Regions from separate parts of the Paenisporosarcina sp. genome, predicted to be linked through region 2. Evidence: riboswitches for the same ligand, from Rfam matches in the RefSeq annotation. Region 2 holds a riboswitch; the other holds the start of a gene.
The links. Region 2 has a riboswitch for cobalamin ahead of AC3EA5_RS12095 (ABC transporter substrate-binding protein). Riboswitches for the same ligand answer to the same signal wherever they lie in the genome.
Positions count from the first base shown of each region.

Region 1 (16,076 bases), 100 kb from region 2:
GGCAGTATAACTGGCGGACTGTTTGACCTTTTAGGCGGGAAATAAAGAAAAGCTGTGCACAGGGTGATTTTTACCTGATGCACAGCTTTTTTTGAGTTATCTCGTCACTTGATTGGAATTACTCGTCAACTTTTGAGATTTACTCGTCAACTTTATAGTTTTACTCGTCAACTCTTTAGTTTTACTCGTCAACTTTACACATTTACTCGTCAAACCCATCTCATAGCCAAGTTATCACGACTTATGAGACCGTCATTCTGCCCTTCATTCGCCAAAGGAAAAAAATCACCGGGACAATGAGTAATGCTGAAGCAGTGATACCTCCAGAGAGAGATGTATACAATGCCAGCAAGCCGACAATGGGTCCGCCTGCAGTTTGCCCGAATGCATCTAATTGACCAAACATCGAAAGCGTCGTAGCTCTTCCCTTCGACTCTATTCGTTCATTCGTAATGATGCTCATCAGAGGATAATTCACATTGCGCAGTGCACTTGCGACCCAATACATCGCTACTGCCAACCAGAAATGACCCGTCCAAGCGAAAACAATCATCGTTCCAATTAACACCGTGTTTGCTAAAATTAATACTTCAGCATATCGACCGTTCACGTTTTTTTCAACCACACGAAGCACGACAATATTCAATAAAAATGCAACCGCGTAAAATGCTCCGAACCAATAGATCGATTCACTTTCTGATAATTGATAATCCGTTATGAAGTGCGCTCCGTATAGTCGATCAAAGCCTTCACTGGCTAATCCCCAGAATAGTGTCACCATCGCGATACTCACCAATACCGTATTTCCGCGTATTTGGGAAGCTCCCGATTGAATTGTCGTCATCATATGAGCCACACCTGAGACGCCTTTCTCTCGAGTGATTTTTACAAACTTCGTTTCAGGTAGCTTCACATATGCCCACACAGCTAAAACAATTAACAACGCTCCTGCAAATAAAATTGCCACTTGGACAGTCCATAACATGGCGATTCCAACGCTTGCTAGAATAGCTGAAAATCTCGCGAATGATGAAAATTGTGAACCTCTCAAGAAGGTCGTTTCTAAATTAGTTCCATCTAATTCATCCGCAATCCAAGCCTGTTCGGCTCCACTTATAAAAGTCCATCCGATTCCCCACATTGTTGAAGCAACTGCAATCGCCCAAAATTCAGGCATACTTCCTTCTAAGACATGTGCGAGTCCGATTATTAAAGTTCCTAGAGCTAACGATTTCTTCCTGCCAAAATGGTCCGCAAATAATCCAGTTGGCATTTCAAATAATAGAACAGAAACTTCCATGATGGTTCCAATTAATACAAGTTCAAGTGCATTTAAATCGGCTTGCATAACGTAATAGATTGCATTTAACGTAAAAACCATTTGAATAAAGAATGAACGTGTACTTGTCACGGTGTAATAAAAATTTTGTATACTCACTTTGAATTTCCTCCGATATGATCATTTTGCGTACAATCAAATCGGAGATCATATTTTATTTCAACATGCCCCCCGATTTGAATAATGAAGTCAATGTTGTTCTTTTCATATGAATCTCTCCTTTAACTTAAACTTTTTTCATTATAGTTTTTATTCAAATAATTGTCACTCTATTCATTTTTAAAACACGAATGTCTAATTTCATATCTTGCCAATCTTTGACGGACTCGTCATAATAGCACTAATTATATGAAACGAGAGTGAGCTTTTGCGAAATTTAACCCTACAATCTAAAATTTTTGTTTATGGTGCTCTTTTTGTTACAGCCATATCTTTATTAATTGGAACTTCGTTTTATTTCACCATGTCAGAAAGTATTGAACAGCAAATAGGAAATCGAGCGCTCAACATTGCTGTGACAACTGCCAGCCGACCTGATGTTGTTGGTGGTTTCGAATCGACTAATCCGTCAGATGTTTTACAACCTATTGCAGAAGAAGTTCGTAAACTTACAGGTGCAGAGTATGTAGTAATTGGGAATACTCAAGGCATTCGGTATGCCCATCCAGTACCAAAGCGAATTGGACAAAAAATGGTTGGAGACGATAATGAAAGAGCTTTAGTAAAAGGAGAAGCCTATATCTCTGAAGCAACTGGTACGCTTGGACCTGCTTTAAGAGGGAAAGCTCCAATAATGAACATGGAAGGCAAAATAATTGGGGTAATATCTGTTGGATTTTTAAAAGATGATATCTCTCATACTTTTTTTAGTTATGTAGATTCCATCATCACCATCGTTTTAATAGCTATTTTATTAGGAGTGATTGGTTCTTCTTTTTTGGCTAGAAGTATAAAAAAAGTACTTTTCAATTTAGAACCAACTGAGATAGCCCATCTTTTCACGGAACGTAATACGTTAATCGAATCCGTAAGAGAAGGAATTATTATGGTCGATAAAGACGCACGAATTTCTATGATTAATAAAGCAGCCTTTGACATGCTATCCATTCCTGAAAACACGTTTATACTTGGTCGTCGCGTTGAAGAAATATTGCCAAATACTCTTCTTCCTCAAGTTTTAAAGACTGGAGAAAAACAGTATGACAGAAGTATGCAAATTCGAGGAAAAGAAACAATTGTAAACCGTATACCCATATTAGTTGGGGATGAGATTGTTGGAGCTGTATCGAGCTTCCGTTTACAGGCAGATTTCAATCAACTGACAACAGAATTGTCACAAGTTAAGCAATATACGGAGGCATTACGTGCACAAACACATGAATATCAAAATTTCCTCTATACGATTAGTGGCCTCATTCAATTAAATTCGTTAGAAGAAGCACTCCACCTCATACATGATGAAACTGAAGAGCATCAGTCTCTGATTCATTTTGTAACCAAAAGGCTACAAGATCCTTACTTAGGAGGTCTTGTGATTGGATTATTTAATAGAGCTCGTGAATTAAAGGTTCGATTTATTTTAGATGAGGACAGCCAGCTGAATAGTTTGCCCAAACATTTGGAAAAAAGCTTATTTGTATCGATTATTGGCAACTTAGTAACAAACGCATTTGAGGCAGTAGAGCACTTGGATGAGTCTGAGCGAATCGTACGATTGCTGATCACTGATAATGGAAATGAAATCTTATTGGAGGTGGAAGATTCTGGTGAAGGTCTTAGCCCAGTCATACAGGAATTTATTTTCAAATCACGTGTTTCAACTAAAGAAGGCCAAGATCGCGGATATGGCTTAATGAAAGTTTCTAGCGATATTAATGATTTAAGTGGTGTATCATCGATTGAAAAAGGCGATTTAGGTGGTGCTTTGTTTATCATCTCGATCCCAAAAGGAGGTTTTTTGCATGGCGGAATTCATTGAAATTTTAATTGTTGAAGATGATCTTCGAATTGCTGATATTCACCGTCGCTTTATTGATAGAATTGAAGGTTTTGAGGTTGTTGGATCTGCTCACACAGGCGTCGAAGCGAAAGACTGGATTTCGGCATTGAAACCAGACCTGATCCTCCTTGATGTCTATTTACCTGACATGATGGGAACAGAACTTTTGTCATACATACAAAGAGAGAGTCCGGATTCAGATATTATTTTTATAACAGCAGCATCTGAAGTTCACGTTGTAAAACAAGCTTTTCGAGGTGGCGTTTTCGACTATATATTGAAACCTCTTACGTTCGATCGTTTTCGAGAAAGTTTGTTCTCCTATAAAGAAAAAAGAATCACTCTTTCAAGCTCTGGCCATTTAGAAGAAGAGTCGATACACCTGTTATGGAACCAACAAAAAACCGTTCTCCCTTCTGAAAATATATTTACACCAAAAGGAATCGACCCAAAAACAATGGAAAAGGTACTTTTCCACTTAAGTGAGCAAACGAGCGGCATAACTGCTGAAAAGTTTGGTGTGATAAGCGGACTGAGTAGAAGTTCTTCCAGACGATATTTGGAGTACTTAGTTTCAGAAAACCAAGCATCAGCGGAATTAATCTATGGCACAATTGGTCGACCCGAAAGACGATACTTCCCAAAAACCTCGTGAACAATATGAACAAAATGGATAGAATGCATTTTATTCCACTTATGACCCAAAACATTGAATTGCATAAAAGTTCTGATAAATTGATGACAGCGCTATGAAAGCGCTGTCTTTTCTATTTCATTCGAGGGGGAAATGATTTATGTGGAAAAAATTATCGACAGTGGCACTTGCCAGTTCTTTGGTATTGAGCTTAGCAGCATGTTCTTCAGAAGGAAATGAAAGCGCTTCATCGAACTATCCTGAAAAAAGCATTACGATTGTAGCACCTTCTGGAGCTGGTGGCGGATGGGATTTAACGGCTCGCTCTATTGCTAAAACAATGAGTGATACAAAATTAGTTGATGAATCTATCATGGTTGAAAATAAACCTGGTGGCGGCGGAGCTGTTTATATGGCAGAGTTTGCAACGAAGGAAGTCAAAAATGATTACGTACTAATGGTGAAATCACCGCCGATTTTAATAAATAACAATAAAGCTGAAGGCAACAGTCCTTACGGATACAAAGATACGAAACCTCTTGCTCAATTGACACGTGACTATGGAGCTATCGTTGTTCAAGCGGACTCAGAATTCAAAACATTAAAAGATGTTTTAGATGCAATTAAAGCGGATGCAACGAAGGTAACATTAGCTGGTGGATCAGCACCTGGATCAATGGATCATTTAGTTGGGATTTTGCCTGCCTATGAATATGGAATTGATCCAAAATCTGTTAAGTACGTTTCTTATGATGGTGGCGGTGAAGCAATTGCTGCTCTACTAGGAAACAACGCGGACGTTATTGCAACTGATGCTTCAACAATCGCTGAATATGTGAAGTCCGGAGATGTTCGTGTTTTAGCAGTTAGTTCAGCTGATCGTTTAGAAGGTGAATTAAGTGAAGTGCCAACATTCAAAGAAGAAGGTATCGATGCAGAATTCACAATTTGGCGCGGACTATTCGGTCCTAAAGACATGTCTGATAAAGCATTTGAATTTTGGACGAATAAGTTAGATGAATTAGTAGAGACAGATGAATGGAAAGCAGAACTTGAGAGAAATGGTTGGCAAAGTGAGTATCGTAACGCTGAAGACTTTACAACTTATTTAGAAGATCAAGACAAAGTTATCGTTGAATTATTAACAGCATTAGATATGCAAAAATAATTCAAAAAGCTTTAAGGGCAATTCTCACACACTACTGGCGGTTGAAGAAACGAATCGTCAAGTTGGATTTTCAAGTGAAAATGAGACTCGCGCTTGAAGCTAAACAATTCTATAACGGTGGCTCAAGTGGCCACCGTTTTCCTTAGGAGGTGAAGAATAATGAGTAAAACGTTCGATCGAATTGCGGGTATCGTCTTTTTACTGATTGGTCTTTTATTTGTGATTGAAAGTCGCTCAATCTCACAAAGTGCTTACGGTTCTTCAGTTGGACCTAATATTTTTCCAATGGCTCTTGGAATTATCCTACTTTTGTTAAGTATTAAGTTACTCTTTGAAACGATGAAATACGAACATGTGGAATCTTCTAAAGAACCTCTCCAATATATGAAATTCCTAATTATTTTTATTAGCGCAGTTGTATATGCAGCTGTTTTGGAACCACTTGGTTATGTTATATCTACATTCATTTTTTTATTGGTTTCATTCCAAACGATGGAACGTGGGAAATGGATTAGCACGATTCTCATCGCTAGTTTCTTTTCTATTGGTGTGTATTACTTTTTTGCAGAGTTTCTTGGTGGATCATTGCCTGGATTCCCAGAGTTTTAAAGTGAAAGGAGTTTTGGTATGACTACGTTAGATTTTCTATTTAATGGGTTTGCAGTCGCTTTTCAATGGCAGAATATACTATTTGCTTTTGTTGGGGTATTAATTGGAACAGCAGTCGGTGTCTTGCCAGGGATTGGTCCAATGAGTGGGGTAGCTCTCTTAATTCCTGTTACAGCAACACTCACTTCAGGTATGCCTACAGAAGCTGCTGCTGCAAGTTCAATTATTTTACTTGCAGGTGTTTATTATGGAGCAATGTATGGAGGTTCCACAACCTCAATACTATTAAATACTCCTGGTGAATCATCTTCTGTTGTTACTACGCTTGATGGTTATCAAATGGCTAGACAAGGCCGGGCAGGTGCGGCTCTGTCCATTGCTGCTATCGGTTCTTTTGTAGCAGGTATCATTTCATTAATAGGATTGGTGTTATTAGCAGAACCGTTGTCAAATGTGGCACTTAAATTTGGACCTGCTGAATATTTTTCATTGATGCTCCTAGGACTAGCAGCCGTTAGTGGGTTAGCTGGAAAATCAATAACCAAGGCGTTAATCATGACGGTTTTCGGTTTGTTACTTGCCACTATTGGAATTGATGCTGTTTCAGGAATTGCTCGTTTTACATATGATTTACCAATTCTGTATTCAGGACTTGAATTTTTAACAATCGCCGTTGGTTTATTTGCATTGGGTGAGGTTTTTAAAACAATCATTGAACGTGATAAAGAAGATGGTGCCATTGCTAAAATCGAACGTGTTCTACCTACTAAACAAGATTTAAAAGATAGTGCAAAACCAATTGTTCGTGGTTCATTACTCGGATTCTTCATAGGCGTTTTACCAGGAGCTGGTGCAACTTTAGCCTCCTTCTTCTCATATATTGCAGAGAAGAAGTTTAGTAAACATCCCGAAAAATTTGGTACAGGCGTAATCGAAGGTGTAGCTGGACCCGAATCAGCAAATAATGCCGCTTCAGGAGGAGCAATGATTCCATTGTTAACTTTAGGAATTCCCGGTTCAGGAACGACGGCTATTCTGATGGGTGCACTAATCATGTATAACATCCAGCCAGGACCATTGTTATTTGAAGATCATCCCGAAGTAGCTTGGGGTTTAATCGCCAGTATGTTTATTGGAAACTTAATGTTATTGGTCTTAAACATGCCACTTGTGAAAGTTTTTGCAAAAATAATACAGACACCTAAGAAATATCTATTACCTATAATTGTTGCGATTTCTTTCTTTGGCGTATATGCCGTTCAGTATACAACATTCGATTTGTACTTATTACTTGCTTGTGGTGTATTTGGTTATTTATTAGCTAAAAACGATTATCCCTTAGCCCCTCTTGTATTGGCTCTTGTTTTAGGGCCAATGATTGAAAACAATATGCGTCGAGCTTTAACCATTTCGAATGGAGACTTCTCTATTTTCGTTATGAAACCAATGTCACTTGTATTTATCCTAGCGGCGGTTGCTTGGTTAATTATCCCGCTTATTTTAAAACTTAAAGGTCGAAATGTTGTTATTAATGATGAAGAATAATCAAGAAAAGAGACTGTCCCAAAAGTGTTAAACACTCAAAGACAGTTTCTTTTTTTAATGAAGGAATCTGATCAATGTGATAAAATTCAAACAGAAAAACAGGTAGCGAAAAACGACTCGTTTTTCACAACCTGTTTTATTTAAAGACTTTTATGCACAACCACTTAAACATTATTTAGTTTTTAAGCTTTCTGGTAATTCAAATCCCACGTATACCCATACTTGTCCATTACTTTTGCGTATTTTGCTCCCCAAAATGTATCTTGAAGCTCCATCGTTGCACTTCCATCAGAGAGTAATTCGTCATACAACCGTTTTATTTCCTCTTCCGTTTCACACTCAATCATTAGAGCTACATTGGTAGACCCTGCGTCACCTGGAGTATGAGAATCAGCTAGCATTAGATTGAAGCTTCCGTTCGATAAATGACAATGCAATATTAAGTCATTTGCTTCAGGAGGCGTTGGAAAATCCCCATCACTATACTTCATCATGCCTTCATTTTTCAAATCAAAAATACGTTCATAGTAAGTCACGGCTTCCTTAGCATTTCCGTAAAACGTTAAATAAGGCGTAATTGGTTTCATTGAAGAACATCCCTTTCGTCAATTATTAAATCATACGTATATATGATTCGATAACTTGTTTTGAAAAGCCTTCTAATATTTGAAATTTTGATGCAATTTTATAAGTCGTCAAAGCCATTATCCTGCACATTTATTTTTACGTATTGCCTCGATTTCTGTTCGAAGAAATCTGTCTTTCCTAAATCAACTTCCTCGTATGCTTTAATCCATTTCAATGGATTTTTTCGATATGCAGGAAAAGGACGTTCACTCTCTAGTTGTGCACAACGTACATTTGCGTAAAAGTAAATATAGGATTCTACGTCCTCCACATCAAGTCCATCGATTTGATCCCCAATGACTTCTCGAGCCCATTCGATTTCAAGTTCAGCTGCTTCTTTAAATATTCTTTCTACATCTTTCTTTCTCTCCAAAGTATTCATTTCTGGATATTCCTCTAATAATTCCAAATAGATTTTCACAAATAAATCAACGTGAATTTGCTCATCACGATTAATGTAATTAATCATCGTACTTGTGCCCACCATCTTCTGGTGACGCGCCAAATGATAGAAGAAGGCAAACCCTGAGTAAAAGAACAGTCCTTCAAGAACAACGTCATAAACAATTGCTGTTAATAAAGAATCGACATCCGGTTGATTGGTGAATTCTTCATACCCCTTCATAACGAAATCATTCCGCTTCTGTAAAACTGGCTCCGTACGCCAAAAGTCGAATACACGATCTTGCTCAGCTTTCGCCACAAGACTAGACAATACATAGGAATATGAATGATTATGAATCACTTCTTGTTGAGCTAAAATAATCATCAACGCATTTAAGCTAGAATCCGTTAAATAATTCGCCACTTTACCTGCAAAATCTGTTTGTATGCTATCGAGTAGAGCGAGTAAGCCTATTATTTTCAAAAACGCTTCTCTTTCCTCAGTCTTTAGTAGTGAAAATTGTTTTACATCGTTTCCCATATTGATTTCAAAAGGGGTCCAGAAATTCCCCAACATGCGCTTGTACTTTGGGTATGCCCAATTGAAACGAACATCATCCCAGTTTAATACATTAGAGGAGGATCCATTCACGATACCTGTCGACCGATTGGGTGCTTCAATATCCATCAGCTTTCGCTTTATAATAGTTGTCATTACTTTTGCCCTCCTTAGCTTGAACAAGATTCACATTCGAGTAATTCAATTGACGTGGACCGAACATAGTATGTCGTTTTCAATCCACTTTTCCATGCGTCCATATGTAAATCGAGTAATTCTTTTGCTTTGATGGAATTTTGCACATAGAAATTTAAAGAAATTCCCTGGTCAAAATGTCTTTGTCTCGCCGCATTTTGTTTTAACGTCCAATGTTGATCTATAAAATAAGCTGATTTATAAAACCAAGTTGTTTCTTTATTCAAATCAGGAACTGTCACCGGAATTTTGTAATCCTTTTTTTCTTCCGAATAACTTTTTTGAAAGACAGGATCAATGCTAGCTGTGCTACCGGCTAGGATAGACGTCGTTGAGTTAGGTGCAACAGCCATTAAATAACCATTCCTCATACCGTTCATTGCTACTTCGAAGCGCAAATCTCGCCATTTACTCGTCGTGTACCCTCTATTTTCAAAATAGGCACCCGTATGAAAATCAGATCCTTCAAATAAGGGATAAGATCCTTTTTCTTGTGCCAATTTCATGGAAGCTTGAATGGTTAAATAAGCAATTTCTTCATAAAGGACATCTGCTAACTTAACTGCTTCTTCCGACTCCCAACGAATACTGTTAAGTGCTAGTAAATGATGCCAGCCGAATGTCCCTAACCCTATTCCACGATAACGGGCATTTGTTCGCTCTGCTTGAGGTACAGGTATCATGTTTAAATCAATGACATTATCGAGCATACGAACTTGGATTTCGATTAATCTTTCTAACACATTGTCTGGGACAGCCTTACCTAGATTAATAGATGACAAATTACACACCACAAAATCTCCAGGTTTTTTTCTCGTTACAATCACGTCATCTTCAATCGAAATGGATTCAAATACTGTGGCACTCATATTTTGCATAATTTCTGTACATAAGTTACTGCTGTAAATCATTCCTTGATGTTTGTTTGTATTACTTCGATTCACTTCATCTCTGTAAAACATAAACGGCACGCCTGTTTCAAGTTGGCTTTTCATTATTCGCTTCATCAAGTCGATTGCAGGAACGACTTCACGAGAAAGTCTTGTATCCCTTACACATTCTTCATATTTCTTTCTAAATGTTCCCGCCCCTTTTGTTTCATCAAAATAATCTTCAAGAGAATACCCTTTAAGCGTTCGAATTTCATGCGGGTCAAATAAAACCCAATCTTCTCGAGCTTCTACTTTTTCCATAAAAATATCCGGTAAACAAACGCCTGTGAAAATATCATGTGCTCGCATCCGCTCGTCCCCATTGTTCAATTTCAAATCCAGAAACGGCAGGATGTCTTTATGCCAAATATCTAAATATACAGCCATTGCTCCTTGGCGTTGACCTAGCTGATCGACACTTACCGCTGTATTATTAAGTTGCTTAATCCATGGTAATACACCACTTGATGCCCCGATAAATCCACGAATGGATGAGCCCCTGCTTCTTACCTTCCCCATATAAATCCCGATTCCCCCTCCAAATTTTGAAAGAGTCGCCACATCTGTATTGGAATCGTAAATTCCTTGAAGGCTATCATCCACTGTGTCAATAAAACAACTGGATAGTTGTCCATGTGGTTTTCCTGCATTTGAAAGTGTAGGTGTTGCAACAGTCATATATAAGTTACTCATTGCCCAGTAAGCTTCCTTTACCTTTCCAACCCGGTCCTTTTTCTCGGTACGCATTAAAGTCATTGCAATGATCATCCACCGTTCTTGAGGTAGTTCCGCAGGTGAATGATCAAAATTTCTTGCTACATATCGGTCCATTAACGTTTTCAAACCGATGTATGTAAAGAGCTTATCCCTTTCTGCATTAAGACAAATGCCCAGTTCAACAATCTCTTTATTCGAATATGCCTGTAATAATCTTTCATCATATAAACCCTTGTGTGTTAAAAGATTGACGTGCTCATAGAATTGGTTGTAGACGTTCTGCATATCTAAATTTCGCATTTTACCAATCACTTCATATGTGTGGTGCAAATATATTCGCGAAGCAACAAATGTCCAAAACGGCTCTACTTCATCCATTAAACTAAGGGCTTCGAGAACCATTGCCTTTGCCCACTCTCCATCTGTTCCCGTGGGGTTCTTTTTTTCCCATTTCGCATGTGCACGCTCAAGTGGAAGTAATTTTTCAAATCCATACTCCTCATGTAACTGTTCGAATACCTTTTCTTTTACCGAAAATATTTTTTGCAAAAGAACCAAACTCCTCTCACTAAACCCTTAAACACAATAGTAGTAAACGCAGCTTGATTCAAAATGGTGTAAGCTGTGTCTTTTATTAAACTGAAATCCGGAAATCAGTATTAAAAAAGCGATAGCTCAGCCTCTTCGGCTGAGCTATCGCTCAAAATTAAGTAAATGGAATTGAGTCAAAAAAGGTTGAATAAGGTAATGGAATCTGCCTTATAACCAGGCTCGCTTCCACTCCTCAACCCCCGAAGAAAGTGTTGCTTATCCGAAAAAAGGCAGGTCTCCTGGCTCGTGCATCTTCCTCCTGTTACCCTTCCCGTGAATTTTCACAGTGGTTGTGTAACATTTGTCCGCACTTACAGTTGCGGGGACAGCTTCGGCATTGACCGAATTCCCTTTTAAACCATACATGGTACCTTTTTTCGTTTGCATACTATATATTGTGTGTGTTTGTGAATTAAATCTAACATATTGTGTTTATTTCGTAAATAGGCAATTTATCAATTAACCGGAACGGTATTTAATTCAGTTAGAAAATACGTACGATCTCCCTAAGGAGGCAAATTTTTATGGTGTTATATAAACTGCCATTCTATTTTCTACAGTAAAAGACGACCATTTCGGTCGTCTTTTTTTACATGATAATAATGATAAATAGGATAGCTGCTAACACCAAACGATAAATCGCGAATGGAGTTAATTTCACACGCTCGATTAGCTTCAAGAAGAACTTAATTGAAATGAGTGCGAACACAAAAGCACTAATGAATCCAACAATGTAAAAAGATAAGTCATCTGGATTAACATGCTCCCAGTTTTTAAATAAGGATACGAAGCTTGCGCCAAACATGATCGGAACTGCCATAATGAACGTGAAGTCAGCGGCTGTTCTATGACTTAATCCGAACAAGACACCACCAGAAATCGTGGCACCAGAACGTGAAAAGCCTGGCCATAACGATAGACATTGAACAAGTCCAACAGAAAAAGCTTGTTTATATGTTATCTGATCTAATGTTTTTGTTTTAGGATCTTTTGGTCCATACTTATCCGCAAAAATCATTAAAATGGCACCAATAACTAAGCCAACTAGTACTGTTTCTACTGAAAATAAATGTTCATCAATAAAATCTTCAAATAATAACCCAAACACACCTGCAGGAATCAACCCTACTAAAACGTGAGTAAGCTTTAATTGTGAACCTGGTGCTACATCTTTCATTTTATAAAGACCAACTAAACTGAATAAACGCTTCCAAAAGACAACAACTACAGCCATAATCGATCCAAGTTGAATCACAATTTTGAATGTATTCGCTGAATATTTCCCTAGGAATTCAGACGTTTGCAACCACATATCATCCACAATAATTAAATGTCCTGTAGAAGATACGGGTGCAAACTCGGTCATTCCTTCAACAAAACCTAATATTAACGCTTTTAGTAATTCTAATAATTCCATAATATCTCCTTATGCTCTTCTTTTTCTAAATTGCATATACCACCAAATGACTGCCAATCCAACGATCACAATCAGTACATACACAATATTTGAATACACATCCATAACGCCTACAATGGACTCCCAGTTATCCCCTACCGCTGCTCCAACTGAAACTAAAATCGTGTTCCAAATCAGTGTACCAACCGTTGTGAACAACAAAAATAAACCAAACTTCATATTGGACATCCCTGCAGGTATCGAAATCAAGCTTCGAATTAATGGGATCAGTCGGCAAAATAACACTGTCCAAATTCCATACTTGTCAAACCATGAATCAGCCTTATGTATATCTGCTTTCGTTAAACGTAAGACTTTACCCCAACGATCCACAATTTTCTCAAGCCTTTTAACGTCCAATTGCAAACCAATCCAGTAAAGAATAATTGCCCCTGCGACAGATCCAGCTGTTGAAACTAAAATCACACCAAGTGGCGTCATCGCTGACTGGGTGGTCATATAGCCACCAAATGTCAAAATGACCTCTGAAGGAATGGGTGGGAATATATTTTCTAACATGATCAATAAAAATATGCCAATATAGCCGTACTGGCTCATGATATCCGTAATCCAGTTTTCCATGTCGAGCCTCCAACTACTACCTAGTTTTTCTTCTTACTTATCGTAACAAGTTTATGTCGCTTTTCATACCGTTTCTTTAGGAGCAAATTTAACGGTAATAGACCAAATCTCTGACCGAGAACCTAAACGAACAGGCGGCCCCCAAAATCCGAAACCTGAAGAAACAAAAGCATGCATCAAACCTTTATGTATATACCCATAATCCAATTCAAACAAACGACGGGTAAATAAATGATTTGGCCACATTTGCCCTAGATGAGTGTGACCGGAGACATGAACGTCTACACCCAACTCAGAAGGTATCTTCAAATTCAGTGGTGTATGGTCCATAACGAACCAAGGATACCTCGCATTCTCAGGCGATAACTCCTCCAACGATTTTCGCTTTCGATTGGTTACATCTTCTCTTCCTGTTACATAGAACGCATCTTCCACACAAATGGTTTCATCTAATAGCATCTGCACGCCAGCGTCTTTCATTTCTTCGACTAATAAAGGAATCTTGCGTCCATAGTATTCATGATTTCCAACTACCCCATAAATACCATATGTCGATTTGAGCTGTCTCATCACACTCGACATGCCATCTTTCACAAACCAAATGGGATCATCATCTACTAAGTCTCCAGCTAATAAGACGAGGTCCGGTTTTTCTTTATTAGCCAAATTCACGAAACGCTGTAAATGCTTTTTGTTGGACAATATACCTAAATGAAAATCAGAAGCCATAATCAGTTTTATATCATTTAAATCAGTAGCCGACTTTGTTAGTTGGATTGTTTGATGACGTACAACAGGTGAAAATGCATAGTAAGAGCCAGCGACGAATATCAGTAAGAAAATCGCAGCCACGACATTTCCAACCATAAATAATGTTTGTTCAGACGGACTAAATACATACATAATTGTGGCAAGTGGGAAAAGAATCAACCCGTATTGCATCACAATAAACCAATAGGAACCGAGTATTGTAAACACTTTAAGTGAATGACTCACTCGACCAATCATATAGCCGAATGAAATCCCAACCCAAATGACTGCAAAAAGGAGCGGATGAATGGACACACCCCATGTTTGCAACCAATTAAATGTAGATAAACCAAAATAAAACACGATGAGTCCATAAATTATAACGATTGAAGTACCAATACTTATGCGTTTCATACGTTTACAGCACCTTAACATCACGAGATCGATCATATCGAATCGTAAATGCCACCTTTTCTTCTGATTTTGCATCAACTGGCACCGTCAGCTGAATGTCTCCGTTTTTTCGTACCCATTCATGTGTAGATTTCACGACTTTATAAATTCCATAACTTGTACTGTGATTAATCAGTAGATCTATCGCTTCCTCTTTTTGGTTGCGCACCTCGTATTCGACTTCTTCAAAAACATATACGCCATTTTTGTATTCATCCACAATGTCGCTTTCAACCGTAATATCAAAAGCTTCACCCGATTGAATCCGCACCAATTCATTTACAGCGGTATGTGAAATCGTATCTTCTCCTATAAATTCCGTAGATCCATCTATTGGATTCTCTTTATATAATTTGAATCGACCTTGCGGAAGTGGCACGCCAAGACCATTTTCTTCTTTATTCAAAAATGTAAAGTAAATCGTTGGATGTAATTGATAAGAATTGACTTCATAAATGATTTTCGACTCAATTTGTGGCGCTGTAAACAATTCAACTTGTTTTTGTTGGCGATCCTTCACCGTTACTTTTTCCGGAATGGTATATAAATGAAAATCTGCGAACGCTTGATGTTCGGCTTGCATGGTCATCTGTTCCGTTACAGCAAACCTCATTTGATCACGACGATATTCATCCGCGCGATTAACCGTACCAGCCATCAGTTTTAACGTCGCATCTGTATACGTCATGCCGGAATTGTTGGTTAACGTGACCCAAGCTGTTAAATCAAAATCATGTTCACGAATTTGTGCCACGTAATCGACGTCCCAGCTTAGACCACCTGTTAAATAAGTAACGCGTGTATCTTCCGCCGTTTTTTCTCTTATGCGCCAAACGAGTGTGGGCTTAAGGATAAGACCATCCGGCAACTCAGGTAACCGAAGTTCTCCTTCCGCATCGATAATAATTTCATGTGTTAAGAGATCTTCCAAAATCAGTCCATTTTGAGCGCTAATGAGTAAATAGGATTTTTCTTCACCCGTTTTTTTATTGACGAGCTTAATTTCTTTTCCGATATATTTTTCTAATAACTTAAACTTATCAACCAAATCAAATTCATAGTTTAGTTCCGCGACCAATAATCCTTTTACTTGAAGTGAATTTGTTTCAATTTGCTGTGGGACATCGAGATAATAAACCAACTGATCATCAGTCAAAGGTGGAATCATTCGAACCTCTTTGACCATGGCAAATCCATCATTATAGACCGTAAGTGATAAGTCTTTTGTTAAACTTCCAGGCATCATCGTTGGCAATGGTCGTTCCTCCTCAGCGTTTTTGGAAAGTATACCATGATATGCGCTAAAGCTCATGGCAATACGTGGTGTGATTGGTTGTGTCCGTGTGTAGTATCGGCTAATTTTAGAGGTTTAATGGTTAACTGGTCTCTTAGTGAAGTTTACTTAGTAAAAATACTCTGAAAAAGCGTGTAGTTAAACCGAAGAATTCATTTATCAATCAGATTAGAACATTTATCAATCAAAATAGAGATTTACCAATCAAATTAGCGATTTATCAATCAAAATGCCACATTTAT
Region 1 covers NZ_JBYNRN010000033.1:27,079-43,154, reverse strand. Annotated here, with positions in the region: gene AC3EA5_RS11650 (TIGR00266 family protein) at 1-45, shown strand, start outside; gene AC3EA5_RS11645 (MFS transporter) at 242-1,438, opposite strand; gene AC3EA5_RS11640 (ATP-binding protein) at 1,707-3,317, shown strand; gene AC3EA5_RS11635 (response regulator) at 3,301-3,993, shown strand; gene AC3EA5_RS11630 (Bug family tripartite tricarboxylate transporter substrate binding protein) at 4,133-5,140, shown strand; gene AC3EA5_RS11625 (tripartite tricarboxylate transporter TctB family protein) at 5,300-5,749, shown strand; gene AC3EA5_RS11620 (tripartite tricarboxylate transporter permease) at 5,768-7,294, shown strand; gene AC3EA5_RS11615 (VOC family protein) at 7,477-7,881, opposite strand; gene AC3EA5_RS11610 (ribonucleotide-diphosphate reductase subunit beta) at 7,980-9,020, opposite strand; gene AC3EA5_RS11605 (ribonucleoside-diphosphate reductase subunit alpha) at 9,035-11,248, opposite strand; cobalamin riboswitch at 11,512-11,689, opposite strand; gene AC3EA5_RS11600 (undecaprenyl-diphosphate phosphatase) at 11,889-12,716, opposite strand; gene AC3EA5_RS11595 (DedA family protein) at 12,726-13,337, opposite strand; gene AC3EA5_RS11590 (metallophosphoesterase) at 13,401-14,501, opposite strand; gene AC3EA5_RS11585 (DUF4139 domain-containing protein) at 14,506-15,786, opposite strand.
Region 1: another riboswitch for cobalamin. It lies ahead of AC3EA5_RS11605 (ribonucleoside-diphosphate reductase subunit alpha); the one in region 2 lies ahead of AC3EA5_RS12095 (ABC transporter substrate-binding protein).

Region 2 (16,076 bases):
TCCTTACATATCAATACCTGATTCATGAGAACAAGCTAAGATATAAAATTAGTAGAGTAATTCCAATCCTTTTTTCAGCAGTTCTCACTTAGACTTATAGAACACCGCTATTCTTACTTCGAAGCTAACATGGTTGTGCTACAGAGAAAGATATTTTTCACCACCTATATTCCAATCAGCCATATAAGAAAATTAATACCTACAATCAGTAAAACAAAAAAACCAATCGCATTTTCACGATTGGGTTTTGTTGATTGCTTTTATGGTGCATTCGAAGATGCCGCGGCCGATTAGTTTTCCTAACTCTGTTACTGGGCCTGCATAGGGAATGTCGGCTCCGATTTGTGTGGCAGCTACCAGTAGACTGTCGGTCGGCGTCCCTGTTGCAAGTGTTCCACTGTAGGGATCTAACACATGCATATGTTGGAGAGCTTTCGTTTTTGCTTCTGTTGCTGTAATCATCGCTTGGATAAAAGCTTCTTCTGAGAGTTTTCCGTTAATGATAATCCAGGTGTTGATTGTTCCCACCGGTGTTTGTCGTGTGTATTCGTATGATTTTGAGACATCTATCGCGTTGCCAATTCCTGCAGTTACAGCTATTGTGATTTGTCCAAAGTCACCATAATAATCGGAAATTACCACTTTTTCTGGTTGAATGGCTGTCATCATTCCGACGGTGTCGGTGGCTGACAATCCTTGCCTTTGTAGGTACTGTGTCATTTCTTCCATACTATTTTCATGCTCATAGGTAAGCGGGACGTGTCGATTAACAAAGTTACGATACCAACCGGAACCTGCATTGACTACTGCGGAAGATACTGTTTTTAGTGGATTTTCCGTTTGTAGAATCACAAATTCTGATGTGATGCGGAAGTGTGTTTGATTAACCAAAGGCATGGTTTTCGTACTTTCGATACTTGGCAAAAGTGTGATTTGCGGTTTAGGTAGTTCTGGATGTGGATGGCTGACGACTCGCGCTTTGTAGACGTCCATGATTTGTTCTTCTTTTAATACGGCATGTGGTTCACCTATGTGTTGAATCGTTCCGCGGTCCATCATCAATAATCTGTCGCAATATAGAGAAGCGAGATTAATATCATGGAAAACGGAGACGACGGTTAGTCCTTTTGTTAAACAGAGCGTTTTAATGGTGTCGAGTAATTGCTTTTGGTGCGCGATGTCCAAATGGTTCGTCGGTTCGTCTAGTAATAAAATCGGTGCTTTTTGAGCGAGTGCTTGTGCGACAAAGACGCGTTGTTGTTCCCCGCCAGATAACTCATCGAGGTAGGTGTTTTCGTATTGAGTGATATCCGTCAGCTGCATGGCTTCGACGACAGCCGATTCATCTTCCGCTGACCAGGATGAAAACAATCCAGATTGATGAGGATAGCGACCAAGTGAAACCGTTTCTCGAACGGTATAGGTAAATGCATGTGCATGTAATTGTGGCAAAACGGCCATTTGCTTTGCGAGTTGCTTCGATTGGAAGGAAGTGAGCGGTTTCCCATCAATTTGAACGCTTCCAGTTAATGAAGGGAGAATGCCGCTAATGACTTTTAGTAAAGTCGATTTCCCACTCCCATTTGGTCCAAGAATTCCAAGCATTTCTCCTCTTGCGACTGAGAATGAAACATTCTTAACAACGGGTGCGCCTTGATAACCGCCAGATATTTGGTCGACCTGTAACAAATTACGCACCTCCCGTTCGTCGTTGTTTGAAGAAAATAAAGGCAAACACTGGTGCGCCTAGAAATGCTGTGATGACTCCAATTGGAAGTTCTGTTGGTGCAATGATTGTGCGTGAAAGCAAATCACACAGAACTAACAATGATGCCCCGTTTAAAAATGATAATGGGAGTAATTGACGATGGTCTGCACCTGAAACAAGTCGAATCATATGTGGGACTACTAATCCGATGAAGCCAATTGTTCCTGATACTGCGACTGCTGCTCCCGTTAAAATCGAGCCACCAGCTAAGATCATCATTTTACGATTTTTGACGTTGACTCCTAGATGTTTCGCACGTTCTTCACCGAAGATTAATGCATTTAACTCTCTTCTGTTTAGCCAAAGTAATAGCGTTCCTATAACGATAAATGGCAACGCCATATTCACGTAATCCCACCCACGCATTGAAACACTGCCTAAAATCCAGCCAATGATTTGTCTAAGTTCTTCGCCAGTTAAGGCAATCATTAACGAAATGATAGACCCTAAGAATGAACTAAAAATGATTCCGGTTAAAATGATCGTTTCCATTTTCATGGAGCGGTCGACAAGCTTCGCAAACCCAATGACCGCTAACATGGTAATAAAAGCACCTGCCATGCTGAAAACGGGAAGTGTAAAGATGCCCAAGAACGGAATGGATATGCCAAAAAACAAAGTGATTACTGCGCCAACTGATGCACCGGATGACACACCTAATGTGTACGGATCCGCTAGTGGATTTTTAAGCAAACCTTGGAACGCCGCACCCGCAATTGCGAGTGAAGCTCCTACTAACCCGGCTAAAACAACACGCGGCATACGAATGTTCCAAAGTATATTAGATAATGCAGGGTCCGCTTGTCGATTCCAGAGAGTTGATACTGGAATCGACACGGTTCCGATGGTCACACCAGCAATCACAGCCGCGATCAATACGCAGATGGAAACTGCATAAGCGATTCCGGTTTTATTCATTAAAAGCCTCAGGATACACATTCTTCGCTACTAGCTCTAAGCCTTCTGCAAGGCGGGGTCCCATGCGTCCTGTCAAATCCGCATCCATGTCATGAACTGCTTTGTTTTTCACAGCCGTTACATCTGAGAAGCCATTTCGGTTTAACACAAGATTTACCGCGTCAGGTGTGTAATTTCCATAAGTTGTGAGAATGACATCTGGGTTTCGTTTGACAATTTCTTCTGGATCAATTTTAATCCAACCGTCTAGATCAGCTACTAGATTTTCTGCATTAATCATGCCTAACATTTCGTTCATGATTGTGTTTCCAGCTGGTGTGTAAATTTCAGGTTCTGGTGACACTTCCACGAGCACTTTCTTTTTCGTATCGACATCAGCTACTTTGTCTTGTACTTCTTTTATTTTCGCTTTCATGTCTTCTACGATTTTCGTCGCTTCTTCTGACTTGCCTGTTGCTTCACCAATTTCGTGAATGGTTTCGTATGTTGCGTCAAACGTTTCTGCGTTTGTCACTGTGTACACTTGAACACCAGCGTCACGAAGTTGTTGTAACCCTGCATCCCATGTTCCTAATGCTGATTCATGTGCAAGTACTAAGTCTGGATTTAATGAGATGATTTTTTCTACGTTAAATTCCATCCCGCCGATTTTCTCTTTTGAAGCGGCTTCTTCTGGGTAGTTGTCATAATCTGATACGCCCACAATTTCTTCACTTAAGCCTAAAGCGTACAAGATTTCTGTATTGCTTGGAATCATGGATACGATTGCTTTAGGTGCTTCTTCAAGTGTAACTTCATTTCCAGTCACGTCAGTGAGTGTCATTGGGTAAGAAGCGGCTTTTTCTTCTTGAACAGACGTGTTATCCGTTGTGTTTTCTTTCGGTTGAGCGTCATTTTGTCCACATGCGGTTAATAAAGATAGAGCCATTAATGATGTTAGTGCTAATTGCCAAAACTTTTTCATTGTGGTTTCCTCCTAGATGTTTGTGGTTTTTGAAAAACAAAAAATCCTCCGCGCAATGTCGGAGGATGGGAGGTTGAATTAAAGCAAGCACGCTTATGCGTAACTGCTGTCGATTCACACCATTCCTATCCTCGTAGGGTTGCTGAGTGTTAGCACGTAGGCAGGTCTCCTGGCTTGTGGTCAATGGATTGTGCGTCTTCCCAAAGTCGTTCGACTTCAGTGACTTGATGCACGTTCCTCACACATACAGTGGCGGGACCGCGTCGGATTTAAACCGACTTCCCTTTTAACTCTGCGATTTAAGCAGAGCACCTTCGTGTTAAAGCTATGTAATTCATTTTTCATTATACATGATTTGTTGAGCGTGTCGAGAGGGATTTTTTAAGCGGCATGGAGAGTGCAATTAAGATTGGTCTTAGTTATTTTGAGTGGTGGTTTTTTACAGAGTAGTCTTTCACGTTCACTCGGGACCCTTTGACAGAATCGATCAAGCTTTCACTTTCAAGTGAGAGTCTTTCACTTTCATATGAAGACCTTTCACTATATTTCGCTTTCCACGCGCGAAAACCCAGGAGTTTCCAACACCAAAGGCTGCTTTAGCAGCCCTAATTAGCTCTTTTACGCTTCGCTTCTGAGAAGAACTTCTTACTCAGCCTTAGTAACTTGCTCCGTCAATGCGAGATTATGCTATTTCATGCGAAGACCTTTAACTCATATTCATTTACATAATTTTTTCATTAAAAATAGCCACCCCGCTTTTAACGGAATGGCTAAGTTATTTCATTTACATTTTCTCAGGTGCGCTAACGCCAATCAGACGAAGTGCATTGGCAATTGTTGTGCGAACTGCTGTAATAAGTGCGATACGTGCACGTGTCATGTCTTCATTTGAAGGATCCAACACTTTTTCTGCGTTATAGAAGCTATGGAATGTAGCCGCTACTTCTTGAATGTAATTAGCCACGCGGTGTGGTGAGCGATTTTTTGCGGCGTCGGCTACGACTTGTGGGAAGTCTCCTACTTTCTTCAGTACATCAATTTCTTTTTCAGCTTGCAATAAATTCAAGTTCTCAGTCGAAGCTGTAAAGCCTTGTTCCTCAGCTTGTCGTAAAATTGAACTAATACGAGCATGAGCATATTGTGCATAGTAAACCGGGTTTTCGTTCGATTGAGAAACAGCTAGATCTAAGTCGAAGTCCATATGTGAATCGCCAGAACGCATGGCGAAGAAATAACGCACTGCATCTAAGCCGACTTCTTCCACTAATTCACGCATCGTTACCGCTTTACCTGTACGTTTACTCATTTTCATTTTTTCGCCATCTTTATATAGTTGAACCATTTGAATAATCATGACTTCTAACGTTTCTCGGTCATAACCTAACGCTTGGATTGCAGCTTTCATACGTGGGATGTAACCATGGTGGTCAGCTCCCCAAATGTTGATTAACTGATCATAACCACGAGAAATTTTGTCTTCATGATAGGCGATATCTGGCGTTAAATACGTAAAGGATCCGTCGTTTTTAATTAATACACGATCTTTGTCGTCGCCAAATGTTGTAGAACGGAACCAAGTTGCTCCCTCTTCATCAAACACATGTCCATTGGCTTTTAATTTATCTAAAGCAACTTCGATTTTGCCGCCGTCATACAACGACGTTTCTGAATACCAGCTGTCGAAGTTGACACGGAAATCAGCTAAATCTTGTTGCAACTTCGCTAATTCGATTTTCAGTCCATGTGCACGTAAGAAATCGAAACGTTCTTTTTCTGATTTTGCTAATAAAGCATCTCCTTGTTCAGCTACGAGTGCGCTTGCGATATCAATAATATCTTGACCACGGTATCCGTCTTCCGGCATTTCCATGTCTTTTCCTAACGCTTCGTTGTAGCGAACTTCTAGAGATAACGCTAAGTTATTGATTTGATTCCCAGCATCATTGATGTAGTATTCACGAGATACTTGATAGCCTGCGAAGTCTAAGACATTACATAATGAATCACCAACAGATGCTCCACGTGCATGCCCAAGGTGAAGGTCACCAGTTGGATTAGCCGAAACAAACTCGACTTGAATTTTTTCGTTAGCTCCAGCTTGTGATCGTCCGAAATTAGATCCTTGCTCAATAACCGCTTTGATGACATCTGCTAAATAATCTTTACGTAGCGAGATATTTATAAATCCTGGACCTGCGATTTCAATTTTTTCAATTGGTGTATTTGTTGTATCTAGATTTTCTAAAATAGCTTCTGCGATTGCACGTGGTGGCATTTTTGCAATCTTTGTTAACTGCATCGCAATATTTGTCGCGTAATCACCATTGGTTTTGTCTCTCGGTGTTTCCAAATGGATAGCGGGAACACTTTCTGTTTCTGCTAATTTTGCTTTTATCACTGCTTGTTGAATAGCCGTTTTCACAACTTGTTGTACTTGTTCTACTGCGTTCATGGCGATACCTCCGTGTAATTAAATTCGAGGGTGTATTCGCCAACTGGCTGCCCACCAACGATTAGTTCGTACTGAACCAGGAAGTGTCCCTGGTCGTCATTTAATTCAAACGTCATTTGACGTGTTTTGGTTTTCACGATTAATGTGCCAAATTCACTTTCATAATTCCCTGTTTGATCTGCCCCAATTAAAAATGGCAATCGCATATTAACGGCGCCGCTCCTAAAAATAAGACCTTGACTCGACCCCATTTTAACAGTCGTTTTTATGACTTGTTGGTCCTGAATTTCTTCGTATTTTAAATAAGAATGTTCACCTTTTTCGATGAAGGTTCCAGAAGACCATAATTCATATATTTCCGGCTCTTCATTTGGCTGCTGAATGGTCGTCTTTAATTTCACTTTTACTTGTTTACTCATGACGTTTCCACCAGCTCCTTTTTATTGATAACCTTTTTATTATAAGCGATTTTAGCTCTTTATATCAATTAAACAATATATTTGTTCATTTCCTTCCTTTTAAATACTCACTTTACTTGTAATGGATCGAATTAGGTATGATATACTAAATCTACCATACATACCCGGAGGAAAAAGGTCATGCTTCTTGAACTAATTGTCAACTTTTGTATTTTATTTTCATTTGCCGTTTTATCTTATTGGCCTTTTCAAGATCAAGTTCGATTTAGAATGCCGTTCCCTAATTCACATCCCTACATGATTGGGATTATGGCTGGCATAACTGGGTTTATTTTAATGGAATCTTCCATTCAAATAACTGATACGATGATTGTTGATTCTAGGCATGTCATCATTGTTATTGCCGGTTTATTTGGTGGACCGATTGCTCCGATTATAAGTGGACTTATCATTGGTTTATCACGCATGCTTATGTATGATGTGACACCGATTTCCATTGTGGCTGGAGTCAATGCTATTACACTGGGGTTGGTTATTGGCGGATTCAGTTTTAAATTTCCAATGAACTTTAAAAATGCTAAGTACTTCTTTTTTTACGCAACTATTCAGACAAGCATATTAATTGGCGCTCTTCTTTACCTCAATAACGCGAATTATATTCATATCTTGTATTTTATTTTATTTTCTACTTTCTCCTTTTTTATCTTAATGATTATTTTGGATGAGCTGAAAAATCACTTTGATCAAATCCGTAGAATTGAATTATTATCTGAAACTGATTATTTAACCGGACTCTACAATAACCGGAAATTCCATCAAATAACGAAAGCATGTATAACACAGGAACAAAAACCTTTTTCACTCATATCCATTGATATTGATCACTTTAAAAAGGTAAATGATTTATACGGGCATCCTGTTGGGGATGAAATCGTGAAAGAATTAGCTAAGCGTCTAAAAAACTTAGTTTCCCCAAAGGAAGGCATAGTTGCACGAAATGGTGGCGAACAATTTGCAGTCTTGCTTCCAAATGCACCACCTGCAATGGGCATTCATATGGCTGAAAAGATTCGATCGATGGTTGCTCGTGCAGATTTCCCTGTTTCGGGGGATAATGAAATCGGCATAACGGTATCTGTAGGTGTCAGTTCTTATCCAGACAACGGATCCACTCTACAAGAGTTGTATGGAGCTGCAGATAGCGCTATGTATGAAGCCAAAGCCATTGGCCGTAATCGAGTTTTTCATTATACAAATAAAAAAGCGTGAAGCTCTCTTTATGGAGAAAGCTTCACGCTTTTTTTGTTTACTAGGAGCTGCTTATTGCACATGTGGAAACTCAAATGACAGGGTATGAATTTGAGCTTTTTCTTTTTAATGGTTTTGGATCTATTTTTACTAGATTAGCCTTCAAAATTACTAGATTAGCTGTCCAAATTACTAGATTAACCATTAGATTTACTAGATTAGATAAATAATTTACTAGATTCACGTAAAGCTACTGAGTACAAAAAGACCTTGAAACTTTAAAAAGTTTCAAGGTCTTCTTTATGATTTATTTTACCCAACCAAGTAGCATTTCACGGATGAGTTTACTTGCAGTGTTAGCTGTTTGTTCTGATGAATCGTAAATTGGCGCTACTTCAACTAAGTCGAAGCCGACTACGTTTACTTCAGAACCTGCAATTGCATGAATCGACGCTAATAATTCACGTGATGTTATGCCGCCGCAATCCACTGTACCTGTTCCAGGTGCGTGTGCAGGGTCAAGAACATCAATATCAATTGTCACATAGACTGGACGTCCAGCAAGTGTTGGCAATATTTCTTTTAATGGCTCTAACACTTCAAATTTTGAAATGTGCATGCCATTCTCTTTCGCCCACACGAACTCTTCTTTCATTCCAGAACGAATTCCGAATGAATAGACGTTTTTCGGTCCGATATGATGTGCAATTTTGCGAATTGGCGTTGAATGGGAAAGAGCTTCCCCTTCATACGATTCACGTAAATCTGTATGTGCATCCATGTGAATGATTGCTAGGTCCGGATATTTTGCAGCAACTGCTTTCATTACCGGCCATGAAACTAAATGTTCGCCACCCATACCAACTGGCACTTTTCCGTCAGCTAATAATTTTGTTACGAACGTTTCAATTTCATCTAAGCTTTTTTGAGGGTTACCGAATGGTAATGGAATATCGCCAGCATCAAAATATTTTACTTCTTCTAAATCACGGTCTAAATATGGGCTGTATTCTTCCAAACCAATGGACACTTCGCGAATACGCTGTGGGCCGAACCTAGAACCTGGGCGGTAACTAACTGTCCAGTCCATAGGCATTCCATAAATAACTGCTTGTGATTCATCATAATTTGGATGACTTTTAATAAACACATTGCCTGAATAGGCTTCATCAAATCTCATTCTTTATTCCCCCGCCAAGTCTTTTACGAACTTAGGTAGAACGAATGCAGCTTTGTGCAATTCTTTCGTGTAATACTTCGTGTCGATGTCGTGGAAACGAGCATCTTCCACTTCTAATGGATCATATTTTTTAGAACCTACAGTGAAACACCATAAACCTGATGGATACGTAGGAATGTTTGCCGTATATAGACGAGTGATTGGGAAAATTTCCTTCACATCTTTTTGAACTTGCTTGATTAAGTCAGGAGTAAACCAAGGATTGTCCGATTGAGCGACAAAAATCCCGTCTTCTTTTAATGCTTTTGAAATTCCTGCATAGAAGCCTTTTGTGAATAAATTCACTGCCGGTCCAACAGGTTCAGTTGAGTCAACCATAATAACGTCATACTTGTTTTCTGATTCAGCAATATGCATAAAACCATCGCCAACTTGAACATCTACACGAGGGTTATCTAGTTCAGATGCAATCGTTGGTAAATACTTCTTCGAGAACTCAATCACTTTGCCATCGATGTCAACAAGTGTCGCTTTTTTAACTTGTGGATGTTTCATAATTTCACGAATTACCCCACCATCACCACCGCCAACTACTAATACGTTTTCAGGGTTTGGATGTGTGAATAGAGGCACGTGTGCCACCATTTCATGGTAAACAAATTCATCTTTTTCAGAAGTCATTACCATGCCGTCTAGGAATAACATGTTGCCCCATTCAGCCGTTTCCGCCATTTCGAGCAATTGGAAATCCGTTTGCTCCGTATGCAAGGTACGGTTCACCTTCATCGTAATGCCAAAATTCTCGGTTTGTTTTTCTGTAAACCAAAATCCAGCCATAATTGCATTCTCCTTTACTTACGAGGTTAGTGGATCCGTTCCCGGCATGTAGCGAAAAGTGAACGCGGTCTGCCGAAAAACAAATACAGGAAAAGTATAGATGTTTTCAGCAAAAGTGCAACTATTATTTCCTTTTTCGATCATATTTTTCGAAAATCCATCTATTTTATTCGCCAATATCTGCTATTTGTTTCACACTTAAACCCGTTTAATATGAACCATTTGTTCACATACTAGCAAAAAGCTACAGTGAACGGAGCGATAACAAATGCGGCGGATCCAATATCAAAAAAAAATGCGGAGACACCAAAAAGTCCGCAGTATTATATGGGCCTCAATCGTCGTTGTGAGCGCAATTTGTACGGTCTTTTTAGTACTTCGTATTTATGCTCAAATACAAGGTCCGCCTTCACTTGCGGTATCTAAAGCGACTGTGTTTTTAGATCGTAACGGTCATTCAATCGGTGATCGATTTTCAGAACAACGACGGTACTGGGTGTCCCTTGATGAAATGTCACCTTATATCAAATCGGCGATTATTGCTACGGAAGACCAAGAGTTTTATGAACATAACGGGTTTGACTATACACGAATCGCCTCGGCTTTATTAAAAGATGTAAAAGCGATGCGGAAAGTCGAAGGTGCTAGTACCATCACTCAACAGTATGCCCGAAATTTATATTTGACTCATGACAAAACCTGGACTCGAAAAGCACGTGAAGCGTTGTATGCTTATCGAATGGAGGTTTTTTACGACAAAGAGGAGTTGCTTGAAGGGTATTTAAACACCGTCTATTTTGGTCATGGCATGTACGGTGTGGAAGCCGCTAGTAGATTTTATTTTGGAATACCAAGCAAGGATGTCACACTCGCACAAGCCGCTCTTCTCATTTCAATACCAAAAGGACCGAGCTCATTTTCTCCATTAGTAAATGAAGAAAAGGCTTATGGTCGACAAGCATTGGTTCTTTCATTGATGAAATCACAAGGAATTATAAATGAGGAACAACAAAAACGTGCGAAAGAAGAACCGATTGTTTTGAAGAATAAAGAATGGATCGCAACGAAAAGTGTCGCCCCGTTCTTTTTAGATGCAGCATGGCAAGAAGCAGAAAAACTATTGAAAAAAGAAGGTCGAGCTATCGCTGAAGGCGGATGGACAATTGAAACTACTTTGAATCAACATCATCAACAATCAGCGGAAGAAGCGGTCGCTGCGTGGATGCCAGCGAATGGATTAGAAGTCGGATTTGTTAGTATGGAACCGAATACAGGAGATGTAACTGCTCTCATCGGTGGCCGCAATTATACAACCAGTCCCTATAATCGCGTCACACAAGCGAAACGACAGCCTGGATCGACGATAAAGCCAATTCTATATGCTGCAGCCTTAGAAGAAGGCTTCTCTCCCCTAACATTTATGGAAAGCGAGAAAACCATTTTCACCTATGACGATGGTCGATCGCAGTATGAACCGAAAAATGTAAATGGTGAATTTGCAGAACATCCGATTTCATTAGCACAAGCTTTAGCCATTTCGGATAATATTTACGCAGTGAAAACGTTAGAAAAAATAGGCTATAAACCTTTCGAGCAAATGATGAAACGTTTTGGTGTCGATGCTACTATTCAGCACACGCCTTCGATGGCTCTTGGTACAGCCGAAGTAACGTTGAAAGATTTAACAGGCGCTTATAACCAACTAGCAAGTGGCGGATTGAAAAAACCACCACGAACGATTCTATCAATCAAAGACAGTGATGGAAAAACCATTTTCGAAGCAGAGCCTCAAGAACGTAAAGATGAAGAACAAATCATGAAAGCAGATGATGCGTTCATCTTGACTCATTTAATGACGGGCATGTTCGATCCAGTTTTTAATGATTATGCTCCGGCCACTGGCTTATCGATTCGTGGAAAACAAACGCGTCCATATGCCGCTAAGTCAGGAACAACGATCTCAGACCAAGTCATCATCGGGTATTCTCCTACTTTAACGGCTGGTGTTTGGAATGGATACGATCAAGCTACTGAGTTAAAACTTGCCGAGGATCATCAAGCTACCAAAAATATATGGATTGATTTCATGGAAAAAGCACACCAAGGGATAAATCCCGAACCTTTCCTTCCACCTAAAGGTGTCAGAGGCGTCATTGTGGATATTGAAACGGGTGGTCTTGCGGTTTCAGCTTGTTCGAAACAACGCTTATTGTATGTGAAGGAAAAGGATGTTCCAAAACGATTATGTACGGATAAAAAATTGAAACGTTCGCTCGTCGATGAAATTAAAGAACGCAGCGGAGAAGTAGATATGGATTCTGATTTCTGGTCGATCTTCCCGTTTTCATTGTTTGACGAATGATTTGGATTAGACGGTGAATCGTTTGTTGTGGGTGGTTATTCGTTAGGTTTTGTGAGGTTACTCGTCACTTTTAGGGATTTACTCGTCAAACATCTTTATACAATCAAAAAAGCTTTCTCTTCCACGGAGATGTCTCCGAATGGAACAGAAAGCTTTTTTGGTTAGCGCGACATGAGAAACATGGGGCATTCGGCTTGGGTTTGTCAAAAATGTCCCACAACTCTCATGTACAGACGCGTCTCCAATTGTCCTAGCTCACTATTAAATAAGCTATACGTTCAGTTTACTTGCTTTTGTGACGAGATTCAACAATATATCCCATCAAGTATAGAATGTCACATTTTGTACAACTGTTTGGGATTATTATACATTTAATTCTTGGTGAAGTTTTTCTTCGCTTCTCTCCCACATTTCAGGGTTATGTGAAACAAGAAACTCTTTCAAGATTTTTTTAGAGTCATCGTCCATATGTTCAACAATGATATGACGTTTCATCGATTTATCCATACGATTCACATGATCAGCTAACAGTTTAAAACCTCTTCGTTTTTCACGGTTAATAATCATTTCACAACCGGTAACTCCAGCATAGTAAGGTCCTTCAGCTTTATGGTCAATGGTTACCCAGACAAGCCAAAATAGTTTGCCCCCTGCAGAATCTTCGCGATTGGTGGTGAATTTAATTCCACGCTCCGTATCACTTCGTGCATGCATCGCACCTATTTCAACTTTTGCCGTTTTTTCTTCGACATCGATGATTACAGGTGACACATGTTCAAGTGTAAGCGATCCAATTCCAAAACCGCCATGTCCGTCGGTAGGATCATTTTTTATGATGGTGAATCCAAGTTTTTGTTTAGGCTTTTCTTCATTTGTCATGCGTATGTCACCTCCGTTCTGTTATTATAGCGAATATACAAACTTTTGTGAAAGAGGAGGACCTCCAATGCCTTATGTAACCGTTAAAATGTTAGAAGGTCGTACTGACGATCAAAAAAGAGCGCTTGTTGAAAAAGTATCTGCGGCTGTTGCTGAAACTACGAATGCACCTATTGAAAATGTTGTGGTGTTCATTGAAGATATGCCAAAGAATCACTACGCTGTAGCAGGCAAGTTATTCAGTGATAAATAGCATGTAAAAGGAACCGTTTTGCGGTTCCTTTTTTATTAGTTTTGTTAAAGATATTCCGCAAAACAGCTACGCTTTCTGCGGGCTTGCGCCGAACTAACTCGGACAAATCGTCCGAGTGGATTTCGGCACTTCGCTATTCCCGCTGGAGTCTTCGCTTTTTTGCTCCATATCTTGAAATGATGGAGGATTCAACAATGAACTTTGACTTACTATTTGAAGACTATGCGTGTCATTTCTAATTAATTCAAACACGTTTCTAATTCGCTAATAAAGGCGAACGCTTGCGTGATTTCTTCCTCAGAAAAATTGAGTTTCCCTTTCACGACATGAATTTTCTCAATTTGTTGTTCACGTGAGAGGTGATCGAAGTAAAGCAGTGTCGATACGAGTTCTAGAAACCTTGAGCTTTTCTCGTTTAAATGGTCGACACATACTGATAATTTTGCATGACTCCGATTCATCGATGTTAAAAATTGTTGCCCCTCATCCGTACAAGCGTATGTGTATTTCACATATGAACCTTTGTCTTCTAGTTGCTCAGCTAAAAAACCCATGCTACATAATTCTTCAACACGTAATGTCAGTTCCTCTGAATAGGGACCGTATATATGAAATTCATATTTTTCGTGGAAAGGCATTTTCATTTTTTTCGCAATGTACACCATTTTTTGAAGTTTTTTTCTTCCGCTCACTTCACCAGCAAGATGGATGAATTCTACGAGTTTTGCATGTTCTTCTAACAAAAAAGGCACCTCCAGCTTATCCTCTAAGTACTTGTAATATTTGTTTTTTCAACGCTTTCTTTTTACCATCTGGTGTAATTAAATCTTCCGGGAAATAAAGCTTGTGATCCGAACGGCGTTTTCCTGAAATCGCTTCTACAATTTCAGAGGATCTGGACAATTCACGGAGCTCATCATTCGGCATTAACAAATGAATTGGTACTCGTTCTCCTTCTTCACCAGGTCTGTAAAAGTCATATGGTAAATCCGAAGAAGAATCAAACACTAAGTAATAGTCAGGATTAATTCCTGCCTTTTTGAATAGCTGTTCAAGCTCAGACAACTTCCGATAATCTTTTGCAGGATCAAATTCGATGTATTGGAAAAGCTTTCGATTAACAAAGCGATCACATAAATCGGCTAAGATTTCATCTTCTTCTTTCATCCAAGCTTGGAAATAGGTCATCACAATTCCTTCATCTAGAGCTAAATATTCTTCTAAATTGAAGCTGTGATTAAAAAAGCTTTTAAAGTGATGAGGTTCAAAACTAAATTGATAATCAGTTTGACTTAATTCTTTTGCTCGATGCAGTGCTTTTGTTAAAATCACTTCTGCACTACGTGATACGGGATGAAAATACACTTGCCAATACATTTGGTAGCGACTCATAATATAGTCTTCCACAGCATGCATCCCACTGTATTTAATCACAACTTGTTCTTCTCTCGGACGCATAACGCGTAAAATTCTCTCCATGTCAAAATGGCCATAACTTACACCCGTAAAATACGCATCTCGCAGGAGATAATCCATTCGGTCTGCATCAATTTGACTTGATATGAGACTAACCGCTTGTTTATTGGCATAAGTTTTCGCTACAACATCCGACACGTCTTGAGGGAATTGAGGAGAAACTTTGCTTAAGATGGCATTAATTTCCGTTGGTCCAGTTAAAATTTCTTGTGTAAATTTTTCATGATCAAGGTCAAACACATTTTCAAATGCATGAGAAAATGGACCATGACCTAAATCGTGTAGCAAGGCTGCACAAAGCACAACCAATCGTTCAGACTCGTCCCATTCCGGACGTCCTTGAAAAATGTCATCAACAATTCGTCTAACGATTTCATAAACCCCTAAGGAATGATGGAAACGACTATGTTCCGCCCCATGAAAAACTAAATAGGTTGTTCCTAATTGCTTAATGCGGCGCAATCGTTGAAATTCTTTTGTGCCGATTAAGTCCCAAATGACTTGATCACGTATATGTATGTATCGGTGAACGGGATCTTTAAAGACTTTTTCTTCAGCCATTTTCTGCGTTGCATAACTCATAAGAATCCCTCTTCTCTGGCAACTTTTTTCTTGATTTTATTATAACAAGTAAAGTCTGAATGACCACACTATCCATGAATGAAAATGGAAAAAATAGTTTATATAACAAATACAACTGAGACTGCGATTATTCTAACTGAAATCGCTATTTTTCTAACTGAGATACCCAAAACTCTAACTTAGCCATAGTGACGCCAAACAGCAACACCCACTAAGCGTTAGCGTGTGGGGCAATTCATGTTAAGAAAAGCTTAGTTTGGGCTGCATGCTGCGCGAAGCAGCCGTTTTCTGTTTTATTTTCTTTATATTTGGCTAGCCTTCATAAGACAATTACAACTGAGACTGCGATTATTCTAACTGAGATCGCTATTTTTCTAATTGAGTTCACCAAAATTCTAACTGAGACTCCCAATCTTCATTCAAAAAAAGAAACACCACCAAATTTGGCGGTGTTAGATTGTTATTTTTAGTTTAGTACGGACTTTTTCCATTAGCTCTTCTTCAGTCAGCGCTGCCACTGGGCGATTGTTCACAAAGGCGAATGTTTTTTTGCGGCCAGGACCGCAGTAAGACTGACATGCGATATCAATCGTTGCGTTCGGGTCGATTTCATTTAACTTTGGAATCAATGTTTTTAAATGGACGGCCTGACAATCATCGCAAACTCGAAATTCATTTGCCATTTGTCTACAACCCCTTCTACACATCTTTTTGTCTACGAATTCTATTCGTCATTGT
Region 2 covers NZ_JBYNRN010000033.1:127,739-143,814, reverse strand. Annotated here, with positions in the region: gene AC3EA5_RS12105 (adenosylcobinamide amidohydrolase) at 235-1,689, opposite strand; gene AC3EA5_RS12100 (FecCD family ABC transporter permease) at 1,691-2,686, opposite strand; gene AC3EA5_RS12095 (ABC transporter substrate-binding protein) at 2,679-3,650, opposite strand; cobalamin riboswitch at 3,793-3,981, opposite strand; gene argS (arginine--tRNA ligase) at 4,435-6,102, opposite strand; gene AC3EA5_RS12085 (YwiB family protein) at 6,099-6,521, opposite strand; gene AC3EA5_RS12080 (diguanylate cyclase) at 6,702-7,790, shown strand; gene speB (agmatinase) at 8,077-8,949, opposite strand; gene speE (spermidine synthase) at 8,953-9,786, opposite strand; gene AC3EA5_RS12065 (transglycosylase domain-containing protein) at 10,055-12,148, shown strand; gene AC3EA5_RS12060 (YwhD family protein) at 12,512-13,027, opposite strand; gene thmT (2-hydroxymuconate tautomerase) at 13,095-13,280, shown strand; gene AC3EA5_RS12050 (YwgA family protein) at 13,520-14,023, opposite strand; gene AC3EA5_RS12045 (HD domain-containing protein) at 14,040-15,338, opposite strand; gene AC3EA5_RS12040 (YuzB family protein) at 15,791-16,021, opposite strand.